DNA from 2 places in the Bradyrhizobium sp. Pha-3 genome. Region 1 is predicted to be linked to the other one. Evidence: riboswitches for the same ligand, from Rfam matches in the RefSeq annotation. Region 1 holds a riboswitch; the other holds the start of a gene.
What was found. A riboswitch is a leader RNA that binds a small molecule or an ion and turns the genes downstream of it on or off. The one in region 1 is predicted to bind cobalamin.
Positions count from the first base shown of each region.

Region 2: linked by a shared signal. The riboswitch ahead of ACE10X_RS40155 (TonB-dependent siderophore receptor) and the one ahead of metE (5-methyltetrahydropteroyltriglutamate--homocysteine S-methyltransferase) in region 1 are both predicted to bind cobalamin.

Region 1 covers NZ_CP170151.1:2,503,742-2,510,903, reverse strand. The annotation lists gene ACE10X_RS11740 (hemerythrin domain-containing protein) at 1-441, shown strand, start outside; gene hemN (oxygen-independent coproporphyrinogen III oxidase) at 927-2,279, shown strand; gene metE (5-methyltetrahydropteroyltriglutamate--homocysteine S-methyltransferase) at 2,992-5,337, opposite strand; cobalamin riboswitch at 5,439-5,642, opposite strand; gene ACE10X_RS11725 (hypothetical protein) at 6,991-7,162, shown strand, end outside.
Region 2 covers NZ_CP170151.1:8,400,126-8,407,287, reverse strand. The annotation lists gene ACE10X_RS40175 (ABC transporter ATP-binding protein/permease) at 1-438, shown strand, start outside; gene ACE10X_RS40170 (hypothetical protein) at 444-983, shown strand; gene ACE10X_RS40165 (amidohydrolase family protein) at 1,134-2,624, shown strand; gene ACE10X_RS40160 (GTP-binding protein) at 2,626-3,555, shown strand; cobalamin riboswitch at 3,785-3,981, shown strand; gene ACE10X_RS40155 (TonB-dependent siderophore receptor) at 4,087-6,369, shown strand; gene ACE10X_RS40150 (PepSY domain-containing protein) at 6,372-7,162, shown strand, end outside.

The DNA.
Region 1 (7,162 bases):
AAGCTTAGAACTCGCGATCCGGATGCGGCTGCAATCGTCGGCGATCTCGCGCATGAACACCAGGAAGTCATCGACCGCCTGCACCATTTTGCTCAAGCTATCGATGCTATCCTCGCGGATCGTGAAATCCTTCGACAAGACGTCGGTAACATCGTACGCGACTTTATATTGCGGGAGCGGCACCACATGATGTGGGAAGAGCGAGATTTCTTCCCCGCCGCCGTCAAGGCTCTATCGGCTGAGGATTGGACGGAAATCGCTTCCGCCCGCACTGATCATGGGGATCTGCTGTTCAGCGAGACGGCGGAAGCGACTTCCGATGCACTAAGAGCGCATATTCTACAATTAGAGCAAGAAGCTGAAGCCGAACGGAGTTCGGTGGCGTTTTCGTCCGCAATGGCCGGCAAGCCGCCAGATGGCGCCAAAGCCGATGGACCGTAATTGATCACTGACTCTGCACGCCGGGCCGTGCAGGTCATGCTCATCTCATTGAAATGAAGGTGACAGTCCTTCTGGCGCGTACGCCGCGCGCGGCCAGCGCGACATCCGCGCCCGATGATCACTTGCAGCCGGTCCCTTCGCAAACAGCACGGCCGGGGTCCGGCTGGTCCCGTGACGTGAACGTCGCGGGGCAATTGGCAATACCGCTCGACCAGCGCCCCAGTGATATTACGTAATATGAGTGCCCCTTACGTCCACCGACCGACCGCGATCGATCGTTGCGGCACTGCTGGACCTCTTCTTGCCCGGAAGAGGGCAGGACCTTCATCGCGATCCAAAGTGCGATGCGTACGTTGCCGGCATGCCCTACCAATCTTGGCTTTAGGGCCGCTATCGCCATCAACAACGCGGATATTTTGAGCCAGCGCAAAGCCTATCCGCCGCGTGTCCGGTAATCGGTTGGCCAGGGAAGAAAGGCACTCTGAATGCGACCGGACTTGGCACAAGCCTACGGGCAGCAACGGCTGCCGCGCTACACCAGCTATCCGACGGCCCCCCATTTCTCAGCTTCGATTTGCGAATCCGACTATCAAATGTGGCTCAAGTCGTTGGGCGCGCAGCAATCCGCATCGATCTACGTGCACGTGCCGTTTTGTCGACGCACGTGCTGGTATTGTGGCTGCCACACTTCTGTCACGAAGCGCCAGGAGCCGATCTCGTTCTATGCAGCGGGACTGCGGACCGAAGCTTACCTCGTTGCAGAAACCCTTGGCCGACGGCAACCGATCACTCATATCCACTTCGGGGGCGGCACCCCGACGATCATGACACCTGAAACGTTCGCTGATCTGGTCGGTTCGTTGCGCCATTCATTCGCGGTCCTGCCTGATGCCGAGATCGCCGTAGAGATCGATCCACGCATGTTGAGCGAGCCGATGGCCGAGGCTCTTGGCTATTGCGGGGTCAACCGGGCGAGCCTTGGTGTCCAGAGCTTCGATCCAGTTGTTCAGCAGGGCATCAACCGTCTGCAGAGCTTCGGACAGACCGCGACCTCGGTCGATCGGTTGCGCCGTGCCGGCGTCGAACGTATCAATTTCGACCTGCTCTATGGCCTGCCCCGGCAGACGGTCGCTTCGTGCCTGGATACCGTCGCCAGATGCCTCGAGCTTCATCCGGACCGGTTTTCGGCCTTTGGCTACGCGCATATTCCTTCCTTCAAGAAGCATCAACGTCTGATCGATGCGTCCACCCTGCCCGACAGCATTGCGCGCCACGTCCAATCCGAAACGATCACGGAAGCTTTGGTTGATGCGGGATATGTCCGCGTCGGAATCGATCACTTCGCCCTACCGGACGACAATCTCGCCCTGGCGAGCCAGGAAGGCAGGTTGAGGCGCAATTTCCAGGGCTACACTGACGATAGCGCGGACACCTTGATTGGTCTGGGCGCCAGCGCCATCGGCCGTATGCAACAGGGCTTTGTCGCGAACGCCGTCCCGACGAAGGACTACCTCGCTCGCATCAGCGAGGATCGGCTGGCCATCGCAAAGGGCTATTTACTGACTGACGACGATCGCTTCCACGCCGAGATTATCGAACGAATCATGTGCGATTTGACAGTCGATCTTTCCGAGACATCCCGTCGTTACGGCCGGGATCCAAGCTTGGCCGTCGTTGATCGTTCTCGCCTCGACGGCCTTATCGCCGATGGCGTCGTGGTGATGGATGATAGCCGGCTTTCGATAGCCGGTGGCGCAGAGTTCCTGGCCCGGAGCGTCGCATCGATCTTCGACGCTCACCTTACTCGGAGCGGGGCTACACATAGTCTGGCGGTCTAAACCAGACGAAGCCGAACCGAGCCGTTTCAGATCCGAGTTCGACATCACCAAACCGGTTTATGCTCTGGATCGCGAGCAGTCGCGGCGATCAAGAGCACGCTGATCGGCATCCCGTTCGCCGGCTCTTCGTCGAGCCGCACAAGATTTCCAACAGAGGTTGGTATAAAAACTTGACTAGACCAATGACTAGCTGAAGCGGGATCAATAGCAAGCCGCAGATTGCATTGGTCACCACGATAAGATCCTTGCTGTGCGCGTTATCGTATGGTCCCGTTGATCGAGCCCATCGTTTCCGGCAGAAAAGCGTACCAACGTGCGCTTGGTGCCCGTCCATGATCGCCCGGCACGACCGCCCCACATTTCTCGGCCCTGCAGAGCGTTGCGAAACTACTCATAAGTGACAAACCTTGGTGTAGATTTCAAATCTAGGCTATATCGGCCGCATACCAGGGCATGATTGAGCTACGCTGAGCTTGCGCCTTAACTGGGGTCAGATTTCGGCGGATGTCCCCGCCGTAATCGAACCATCGGCGCCCTCCTTCCGCCGATGGAAGTCAGCACGTTGCCTAGCAGCGTCGCTCCTCCCGGACACACTTCCGCCCGGCCGCTAAAGGCGGCCGGGCCTTTTTCTGCTCACCAATGCCTCCCACAATTATCGAGCCCGCAAATCGTTGACAGGCGACCGGCCTTCTCGACGAAAGACCAGACCAGGTCAACGGTCGGCTGGAGTGGATGCAGCGCGTAGTTCGCGGGCGGCGGAGACCATGTTCACCAGCGCCGGGCGAACCTCCTCCCATTTGCGCGTCTTCAGACCGCAATCCGGATTGATCCAAAGTTGCGAATCCTGCAGCCGCTTTCGAGCCAAAGCCACGAGCTCTTTCATCTCGCTCGACTCGGGCACGCGCGGAGAATGGATATCGTACACACCCGGCCCGATTTGATTTGGATATTTGTAGTTCCGAAACGCGTCGAGCAGCTCCATTTTCGACCGCGAAGTCTCGATCGAGATGACATCCGCGTCCATTGCAGCAATCGCATCGATGATGTCGTTGAATTCCGAGTAGCACATGTGGGTATGGATCTGGGTTTGATCGGCGACGCCCGATGAGCAGATGCGGAAGCAATCCCCGGCCCACTCGAGATAAGCCGTCCACTCCGATCGGCGCGGCGGCAATCCTTCGCGCAGCGCAGCCTCGTCGATCTGGATCATGGCTGCACCAGCATTTTCGAGATCGCCGACTTCGTCTCGGATCGCGAGCGCAATTTGACGACAGACCTCGGCTCGGGGAATATCATCGCGAACAAACGACCAGTTCAAGATCGTCACTGGTCCGGTCAACATCGCCTTCATCGGCTTCTTGGTTAGCGATTGCGCGTACCGCCACCACCCCACGGTGATCGGCTTCGGCCGTGAGACATCGCCAAACAAGATCGGCGGCCGGACACAGCGCGAGCCATAGGATTGTACCCAGCCATTTTTGGTAAATGCGAAGCCGGCGAGTTGTTCGCCGAAGTACTGCACCATGTCATTGCGCTCAAACTCGCCGTGCACAAGCACGTCGAGGCCAATGTCCTCCTGCCAACGTACGGCACGCGCAGTCTCTTCCTTGAGGAACTCGTCGTATTGTCCGTCGTTCATCGTGCCTCGCGCGTGCGCTGCGCGGGCATTACGAACCTCTGCAGTCTGCGGAAACGATCCGATCGTCGTTGTCGGAAACGCCGGTAGTTTGAAGCGCTTGCGCTGGATCTCGGCACGGCTGGCAAATGGACTGGCGCGCCGGCGCGTGGCCTGGTTGATCGCTCTCATCCGGATGGCGACATCGGCATCTCGGATCTTTGGCGAAGTCCCACGATCGGTGGTGACGCGCTCCGACTGCGCAAGAGCGCCAGCAACATCCTGATCGCCTGCAAGAGCGCGCGCCAAGGTCGCAAGCTCGCGAATCTTCTGAACGGAGAATGCTAGCCAACCCTTGATGTCTGAAGCGAGCTCCGTCTCGAGTTCAACATCGACCGGCACGTGAAGCAGCGAACAGGATGGAGCGATTTGTATGCGATCTTTGCCCAGCTTCGCGATAGCGGGATCGAGCCGTTGGCGCAGTGCCGACAAATTCGTCCGCCACACATTGCGGCCGTCTATCGCGCCGAGTGACACGACGAGATCACTTCGCTTGGCGGTAATGATCTGGTCCAATAACGCTGGCGCCCGAACCAGGTCGACGTGCAGCCCGGCGACAGGTAGGCGCAAGGCGGTGGGAAGATTGTCGCCGAGGCCACCGAAATAGCTGGCGACCATGATCTTGATGGCCGGCCCTTCCTTGGCGAGCCGGTCATAGGCATGTAGCAAGGATTGTCTTGATTCCTCATCCAGATCAAGAACCAAGCAGGGCTCGTCGAACTGAACCCAATTTGCCCCGCGTTTGGCCAATTCCTGCAGAACCTCGATATAGACCTGTATCAGGTCATCCAGGAGTGACAGTGGCTGGAACGCAGGATCAGCACTCTTGCCTAGCTTTAGGAATGTGACCGGGCCGATCAGGACAGGGCGAGTCTGAAAGCCAAGGGCCTTGGCTTCCTCATACTCGTCGATAGGCTTGCGAGAGGACAGCCTGAAAGTCTGTCCGCGATGAAATTCCGGGACCATGTAATGGTAGTTGGTGTCGAACCACTTGGTCATCTCCTGCGCGGGTGCGCCATCGCCGCGAGATCCGTGGCCGCAACTCGCACCCCGGCCGTCGTATTGTGAACCGCGTGCCATGGCGAAATACGTCTTGAGGGAAACGGGCTCGGCTTTCGAGGCGTAGACTTCCGGGATGGCGCCGACCATGACACTGGTGTCGAGCACCTGATCGTACAACGAGAAGTCGTTCGACGGAATCACGGTGACACCGAGGGACTTCTGGCGCGCCCAGTTCGCGGCACGTAGGCCGGCTGCGTCCTCAAGCAACTGCTGTTCACTAATTCTTCCGGCCCAATAGCCTTCGAGTGCGACTTTGAGCTCGCGTCTTGGACCGATGCGCGGCGTTCCGAGCGTGGCAACCGGAAGGGAGAGAAGAGACATAGCGCTAACCCCATGTTGGGGGCAAAGGCCATGGCGGACGCAGGCAGGAGAAGTCGCCCGAGCGACGGCTGCTTGGCGCACCACCGGGACACCCCGCCCGTGGATGAATATTTTGTCGGGGCAGGTCTCCTGGCTCGCGGGTCATTGCCGCCGTCCGGCCTTCCCGAAGCCGCGCGGGCTTCAGTGACTTTGTTGGACAGTGGCTCACCGCTCACAGTTGCGGGGGCAGCGCCGGCATTGGCACCGGCTTCCCTCTTAGCTCCGGATCAAACGGAAACCGGAGAACCTCGACGACTTGGATTATCGGCAAGAGAACTCGGCCGTCAACCTCTCAAATTGGTGCTGCGACCTCTCTTACGCGAATGCTCCTCCGAGGCCACGCTTGATCGCGACGTAGAAGCCATCTCCAGTCATAGGATATCGGAATGACCATCTCGGAGACGCATTGGCGTCGGGCGGCGGGTCAGATCTGTGCACGAGACGAATGCGCCCAGCACGAAGAAGCTCACGGCGCCGCGCAAGACGCTTGTCATGCGGCCCGGCTTTTGAACGATTCATCGAGCACGCTTCGATGCGCCCTCCCTTCTCCATTAATAACCATGGATCAGTGGCGAATACGCGCAAGAGGTATTCGCTTAATCCAGCAGCGTGCTCAGCGGACGTGTCGATGTGCGACCAGCCAATCCTGGTAGGCGTCACGCCGACGTTTTGGTGATACTGGCCAAAGCAAGCATATTGAATCACCACAACCAAAAGAGACCCTCGCAATGAAAATGGCTGTTTGGAGCGCCCTCGGCGTCTTTGCTGCTGCCGTCTTTACTGTCGGTCTGTTCGGCTGGATGGCAAGGCCTTTTATGAGCCGCCCCGTCAGACAGATGCTCTCGGAAGTGTTGAGTAGTTCGAGCCGAAGCTAGCAAGACCTGAGGCTTCCCTCTTGCCGGTCGACACGGCTGCGTGGAAGCGCAGCTCCTTGAATGTTGACTGCAATGACGAGCAGGTAGACGACGGCCCCTAACGTTGCGCGAGCGGAGAATGCCACGTCTCGTCCCCTGCTTGATCCGTGAAGTTCCTTAACATCGATTCCAAATCGCCCGCCGCTGAAGGGCGGCTCCGCGTTGGTGTAGGCCGCAAAGTGCCAAGCACAACAGGCTGGGGCGCCCTCGACATTCGTAGTAGCGGCAACGCCCCCGGATCACACGGATCGATGGCGGCATACCTGCTCCCAATTGTCGTCAAGACTCTGGCAGCGAGGCATTCGCCCGCTGTCGAAGATTCAGTGCGTGACAAGAATCATTCACGGAAGTCGTGGCGAATAGGCTGAATGGTAACATTAGAACGTGCGTAGGTCGGTAAGTCGACAAAGACAGCACAAATCTGCCGCGAACTGCCGGTTATTGCCTGGCACGAACAATGCAAGTCCTCATCATGTCCAGGCTTCTCCTCCTGGGCAGGTCCAGCATTGCAAATTGAGGCTTTGGCTGACCACTGAAGTTAGCGGCGCGTGACATCGAGGGACGGCGCCTGCTCGCGCGGGACATCGGCAGGCGCCTGCGTCACGTTGCCGCTAACTTCTTGCGATCTGCGCAAAGCACGCTGAGGAAGACGTGCCGCTTTGGATTGACGTGTGGATGATAACCAGATGAGCCGGAAGCAATGAAGAAAAAGTCTGGAAAGCGCGTGCTTTGGTTCTGTATCGCTCGGTCGCTGATCTGCCTGGCCGGGCTGGCGGCGACGAGCAACAATGTTCGCGCCAACGACCACACGCTTGTCGAAAGGGTCAAGTCAACGTGGCGAGCGCAAGATGGTGAGACTATAGAACAAATCA
Region 2 (7,162 bases), 3.5 Mb from region 1:
CGGTTCGGCCGGCCCGATGCTTCCGATGCCGAGGTCGAGCGCGCCGCCGATCTCGCCCATGCCACTGAATTCCTGCGCCGCCTGCCCGAAGGCTTCGACGCCCAACTCGGCGAGCGCGGCGTGACGCTGTCCGGCGGTCAGCGCCAGCGCATCGCGATCGCGCGCGCGATCCTGCGCGATGCGCCGCTGCTGCTGCTCGACGAGGCGACCTCGGCGCTCGACGCCGAGAGCGAGACGCTGGTGCAGACCGCGCTGGAGGAATTGATGCGCCACCGCACCACGCTGGTGATCGCGCATCGGCTGGCGACCGTCTTGTCCTGCGACCGCATCCTGGTGATGGAACAGGGCAGGATCGTCGAGCAGGGCACCCACGCCGAGTTGGTCGCCGCGGGCGGCCTCTACGCCCGGCTGGCCCGGCTGCAGTTCGAGGGGATCTGAGCGAATTGGGCCTCGGCGCGCTCCGCCTATGCGATTCCTATGCGATCGGGCGCGCGCTCCCCTCGAAAACCTATTCCCGCGCAAGGATAGTCGCGCCGCGTCTGACCTCCTTCGACAGCCGAAGGAGGTCAGACGCGCGGGGTGTTCGACTGATGCGCGAGTACGCGACTGAACCGGAGAGCAAGCTGCTTTGTGCCTGGCAGCTTGCCGTGCTGCGCTTCGCAGTGACGCTCGACGACGACGATCGGATGCACGCGCTCGGTGTGGCCGGCGAGGTCGACCGGCTGGGCGGCGCGGCCGATGACGCCTTCCACTTCTTCCGCAGGACGACGGCGGAGCTGTGCGCGGCGATCTCCGGTCAAAGTGCGGATCAGGAGGCCGTCATCCGGCGATTCCTGGCGCAGATCGACAATGTCAGGCTCAAGCGCGCGGTCGAGGCGGCGATCGCCAAGGACCGCACGCCGCCAAAACTCGTGGCGAGCCGCGTGAAGCCCGGCCCCGATCTCTGGCGCGGGCTGCCATCGCGGCGTGCAACCGGAACGTAGGACGGGGCTCTCTGCAATCGCCATCACGCGCGGCGGATATTCCGTCACAGCATGTCGCCACAACCCTGGCCGGCTTGCTGCGATCAGTGCGATGCGCTTCTCTGTGTTCGACAGGAGACCGGTCGGTTTCGGAATGCGGGGAGTGACGAGATGGGTGGCTTGGTGATCAGCGGCGGCCGGGTGGTGGATCCGGCCAGCGGGATGGACGCGATTGGCGATGTGGCTGTGGTCGACGGCAAGATCGCCGCGGTCGGCACCGGCCTCGGCGGCGCCGAGCGGCAGATCGACGCGACCGGGCTCGTGGTGGCGCCGGGTTTCATCGACCTGCACGCGCATGGCCAGACCATTCCGGCCGACCGCATGCAGGCCTTCGACGGGGTGACGACCTCGCTCGACCTCGAGGCCGGCGTGTTGCCGGTCGCGTCCTGGTACAAGCGCCAGGCCGAGAAGGGCAGGGTGCTGAACTACGGCGCCGCCGCCAACTGGGCCTTCGCGCGCATCGGCGCGATGACCGGCTCGAATTCGGAAAGCTCGCTGGAATCGTTTGGCGCCGCGATGCGCGATCGCCGCTGGATCGAAAACGTCGCGACCGAAGGCGAGGTCGGCGGCATCCTCGACCGCCTCGCGATCGGCCTGAACGAGGGCGGTATCGGCATCGGCATTCTCAACGCCTATGCGCCGGGCGCCGGCGTGCAGGAATTGACCGCGGTGTGCCAGCTCGCGGCCACGCATGCGGTGCCGACCTTCACCCACGTCGCCTACATGTCGCGGATCGATCCCGAGAGCGCGGCCGAGGCCTATATCCGACTGATCGGGTATGCCGGCGCCACCGGCGCGCATATGCACATCTGTCATTTCAACTCGTCGAGCAAGACGGATATCGAACGCTGTGTTGCCCTGATCGCGAAAGCGCAGGCGCAGGGCCTGCCGATTACGGTGGAGGCCTATCCCTACGGCACCGGCTCGACCGTGCTGGCGGCGACCTTCTTCAGCGATCCGAAATTCGAGGAACGCAACGGCCTCGGCTATGATTCGGTGCAGCGCGTGACCGACGGTCATCGCTTCGGCAGCCGCGAGGAACTGCTGGCGGCACAGGCCGAAGAGCCCTCGACCTTGGTGCTGTGGCACGTGCTCGACATCGAGAACAACGCGCATCATCGCGATCTGCTCGACATGGCGGTGCTGTATCCGGGCGGCGCGATCGCCTCCGACGCGATGCCGTGGACGCTGTCGGACGGCCGCCCCTACACCGGCGACGCCTGGCCGCTGCCCGACGATGCCACCTCGCACCCGCGCTCGGCGGGCTGCTTCACCCGCTTCATCCGCGAATGGGTGCGCGAGCGCAAGAAAGTGTCGTTGCTCGAGGGCATCCGCAAATGCGCGCTGATCCCGGCCGAGATCCTGTCGGCGAGCACGCCGGCGATGCGGGCCAAGGGCAGGCTGCAGGTCGGCGCCGACGCCGATGTCGTGGTGTTCGACTTCGAGGCGCTGAGCGATCGCGCGACCTTCTCCGCGATGAATCGTCCGGCGGAGGGCGTGCGGCATCTCGTGGTCAGCGGCCAGCCGCTGATCAGCGATGGGGTGCTCGATGTCGCGGCGCGTCCCGGCCGGCCGGTGCGCCGGCCCGTCACCGGAGGCTGAGGTGCCGGTCCCGATCCTGCTGGTCGCGGGCTTCCTCGGGGCGGGCAAGACCACGGTCGTCAACCATCTGCTGGCGCATGCGCAAGGGCGGCGCATCGCCGCCGTGGTCAACGATTTCGGTGCGATCAATATCGACGCGGAGCTGATCGCGGGCGCCGGCGACGGCGTGGTCAGCCTGAGTAATGGCTGCATCTGCTGCACGCTGGAGGGCGACCTGCTGCGCACGCTCGCCACGCTGCTGCGGCGTGATCCGCGTCCCGAATTCATCGTGATCGAGACCAGCGGGATCGCCGATCCCGCCGACATCGTGCGCAACCTGATGGATCCCGTGATCTGGAAGGAGGCGCCGCTCGAGACCGTGCTGTGCGTGGTCGATGCGACGCAACCTGCGGGGATGCTGAACGATGCGCTGCTGCGCTCGCAGCTGCGGGCGGCGGACGTGGTGGCGCTGAGCAAGGTCGATCTGGCCGATGCCGCCGCGTGCGCCGCGATCCGCGACGCCGTGCGCGCGGCGCGTCCGGCAGTCGTGGTGGTCGATGCGTTGCATGGCGAGGTGCCGGCCGCGCTGCTGTTTCCGGCGGATCTCGATCATCTGCCGGCGCCGCGCGAGACCGCGCCGCGACGGCCGGCGTCCGATCGCTTCGAGACGCTGAGCTGGATCTCGGAGCAGCCCGTCGTGCTGCCGCGCTTGCAGCAGGCGATCGGCAGGCTGGCGCCGAAGCTGGCGCGGGCGAAGGGATTGTTCGAGACGGTGGAGCAGCCCGGGCGGCTGACGGTGTTTCAACTCGCCGGCGGCCGCGCGACCTTGGCTGCGGGCGGCGTGCCGTCGCCCGGCGTGCCGCGCACGCGCATCGTGTTCATCGCCGAGATGGGTGCGCTCTCGCGGGCGGAGATTGATGAGGTGATGCAGGGATGCGTCGAAGCCAAGTGATGCGAAGATTCTCCGTCATCCTGAGGAGCCGCGAAGCGGCGACTCGAAGGGGCGACGGCCCGGCTGGTGGCCGTGCATCCTTCGAGGCTCGCTCCGCTCGCACCTCAGGATGACGGAATGACAAAGGGTCCTCGCGTCAGCCGCAGATGTCGCTGTGTCATCGCCGCAGCAGCATCTCGCAAAGCATGTGTGCGACGATCGCATCGAATTGACAGCCTTGCCGGCACCACCTATCGTTTTTGCCGACGGTTCCCTTCGGGGATCAAAAGGGAATGCGGTGCGAGGGTAACCCCAATGCCGCAGCTGTCCCCGCAACTGTAAACGGCGAGCCTTTCGTCAATTTGCCACTGGGCTATCAGGCCCGGGAAGGCGTCGACAGGCGATGACCCGTGAGCCAGGAGACCTGCCGTCAGTCGTGGTCACACGCGAGCACATCGGGCGGGGGCGTCCTGGTGGGATCGGAGCACTGCCTTTTGGGCAATGCGCCAGTCCGCGTTCGCGGTGACGTGCCACGTTACCGCGAGTCCCTCCATGTCTCCGTCCTTTCCCGTTGCGCGCAAATGGCGCCTCGGTCTCGTCTGCTCCCTGTCATCGCTGCTGCTGCCGGCCGAAGGCTTGGCACAAACTCCTCCACCAACCAGGCTCGATCCGATCGAGGTCGCGCCTTCCGCTGCGGCAAGGTCGAAGCCTGCGGTGCGCAGCCGTGACATGGCCGCCGCGGCGCGGCCACGGCCGAGACCCGCCACGGCCGCACCAGCCGGCAACACGCCGCGCGCCGCGACGTCAGGCGCATCGGGGGCGGCATCGCCGACGCTCAATGCCACCACGCAGGGCGGCACCGGCAGTCGTCTCAATCTGACGCCGCTGCAGACGCCCGCCAGCGTCGAGATCATCACGGCGCAGACCATCGCCGAACGCGGCCAGCATAATGTGCTCGATGCCGTCACCCAGGACGCGGCCGGCTTCATCGCAACGCCGGCGCCCGGCAATGGCGGCCTGTCGTTTAGCACCCGCGGCTTTGCCGGCAGCAACTCGGTGATGACGCTGTATGACGGCACGCGTTTCTATATCGGCTCCGGCACGCTGACGTTCCCCTACGACACCTGGTCGACGCAACGCATCGAGGTGCTGCGCGGCCCGGCCTCGGTGCTGTACGGCGAGGGCGCGATCGGCGGCGTCATCAACGTGATTCCGAAGAAGCCGCAGAACACGCCCTATAATGAGGCCGAGGTCTCGCTCGACAGCAACATGACCCGGCGGCTCTCGGTGGACAGCACCGGTCCGATCAATCCCAATGTGTCGTACCGCGTCAACGCCACCGGCAACATGTCGGACGGCTGGGTCGATCGCGACAAGACCTCGAACGCGGTGGTCTCCGCTGCCGTGCGGGTGCAGGCGTCGGACAATCTCGCCTTCACGCTGTCGGAGGACTACGGCGACCGCAGCCCGTCACGCTATTTCGGCACGCCGCTGATCAACGGCTCGATCCAGGACGCGCTGCGCTTCAAGAACTACAACGCGGCGGACAGCGCGATCCGCTATCAGGACAGCTGGACCCGGTTCAAGACCGAGTGGGACGTCGCCGACGGCATCAAGGTCAACAACACGCTGTATTACCTGACCAGCGAGCGGCACTGGCGCGACATCGAGAACTACACCTGGAATCCGAAGACCCAACTGATCGATCGCACGAGCTATATCGAAATCTTCCACGACCAGAGGCAGCTCGGCAACCGGATGGATACGACCGTCAGCGGCCACGTGTTTGGACTTGCGAACCAGGTCGTCGCCGGGTTCGACGTCAACCGGATCGACTTCACCCATACCAACAACTCGCCCTATGGCGGCGCGTCGTCGGTCAATCCTTACGTGTTCGATCCGGGATCGTTCTTCGCGACGACGACGGCGACCACGCCGGGCTTCAACGCGATCGTCAATCAATACGCGCTGTTCGCCGAGGATCGGCTCTCGCTGACCGATCGATTGTCGCTGGTCACCGGGGTCAGGTATGATCGCCCCGAGGTCGACCGCACCGACTACAAGACGCCGGCAAACAGTTTTGAGACGACGCTATCGGGCACCAGCTGGCGCGCTGGCCTCGTCTACGAGCCGATCAAGAACCTCGCGTTCTACGGTCAGTATGCGGTCGGCGTCGATCCGGTCAGCAATCTGATCTCGCTGTCGACGACGCAAAAAACCTTCCAGCTTGCGACCGGCAAGCAGACCGAGATCGGGGTCAAGCAGTCGTTCTGGGGCGGCCGCGGCGAGTGGACGCTAGCTGCCTACGAGATCGTCAAGACCGGGCTCACGATTCCCGATCCCGGCAATCCCACCGGCGGCCTGGCATTGCAAATCGGCCAGCAATCATCCCGCGGGGTCGAAGGTTCGATCGGGCTCGCGCTGAGCGACCGCTGGCGCGTCGACGCCAATCTTGCGCTGCTGCGCGCCAGATACGACAACAACAGCCAGGTTGTCGGCGGCAAGATCGTCAGCTTCAACGGCAATGTCCCGGTCAACGTGCCGCAGCAGGTCTCGAACGTCTGGCTGACGTGGGATTTCGCGCCCAACTGGTCGGTCTATGGCGGCGTGCAGATCGTCGGCGCAATGTACTCCGATCTCGCCAACACCCAGCTGCGGCCGGGCTACAACGTGGTCAATGGCGGCATCAGATGGAAGCCGGATGACCGCACCACGGTCGCGTTCCGCCTCTACAATCTCTTCGACAAGGTCTACGCTGTGACCTCGAACGGCACCGGGCAGTGGCTGCTCGGCATGCCGCGTACCGCCGAATTGTCCGTCAACGTGAAGTTTTGACCATGCGCAACGCTCTGATCCGGCGCTGGCGGCGATGGCTCTATGTCGTCCATCGCTGGATCGGCATTGCGACGTGTCTCCTGTTCGCGATGTGGTTCATCTCCGGCCTCGTCATGATGTACGTGGCCTTTCCGCGCCTCACCGACAGCGAGCGCGTCGCCGCGCTCCCTGTCATTCCCTGGAATGAGGTGCAGCTCGCACCCGATTGCGCGATGGCGATCGCGGGCGTAGAGCGTTATCCGCGTGACCTGCGGCTCGCGATGATGGACGACACGCCCGTCTATCGGGTGACCGGCTGGAAGGGAGGGACGATCACCATTTCGGCGACCGATGGCAACGTGATCGACCGCATCACGCCGGACCAGGCGCTGGCCATCGCACGTCATCATCCGCACACGGTGCAACCCCAACTGCTCGGCACCGTGACGCGCGACCAATGGTCGGTCACGGCGCGCTTCGATCCGTTGCGGCCGCTCTATCTGATCGGCCTCGGCGACCCTGATGGCACCGAGCTCTACGTCTCCGCGCGCACCGGCGAGATCGCGCTCGACACCACGCGTCGCGAGCGCATCTGGAACTGGCTTGGTTCGATCCCGCACTGGATCTATCCGACCGTGTTGCGCAAGAACGGCCCGCTGTGGCGGGATGTGGTGCTGTGGATCTCGGGGGTCTGTCTTGTCGTCGCGGTCACCGGCTTCTGGATCGGCATTTTGCGCCTGCGGCTGACGCGCCGCTACGCGAGCGGCGCCGTCTCGCCCTATCGTGGCTGGATGGCCTGGCATCACATCGCCGG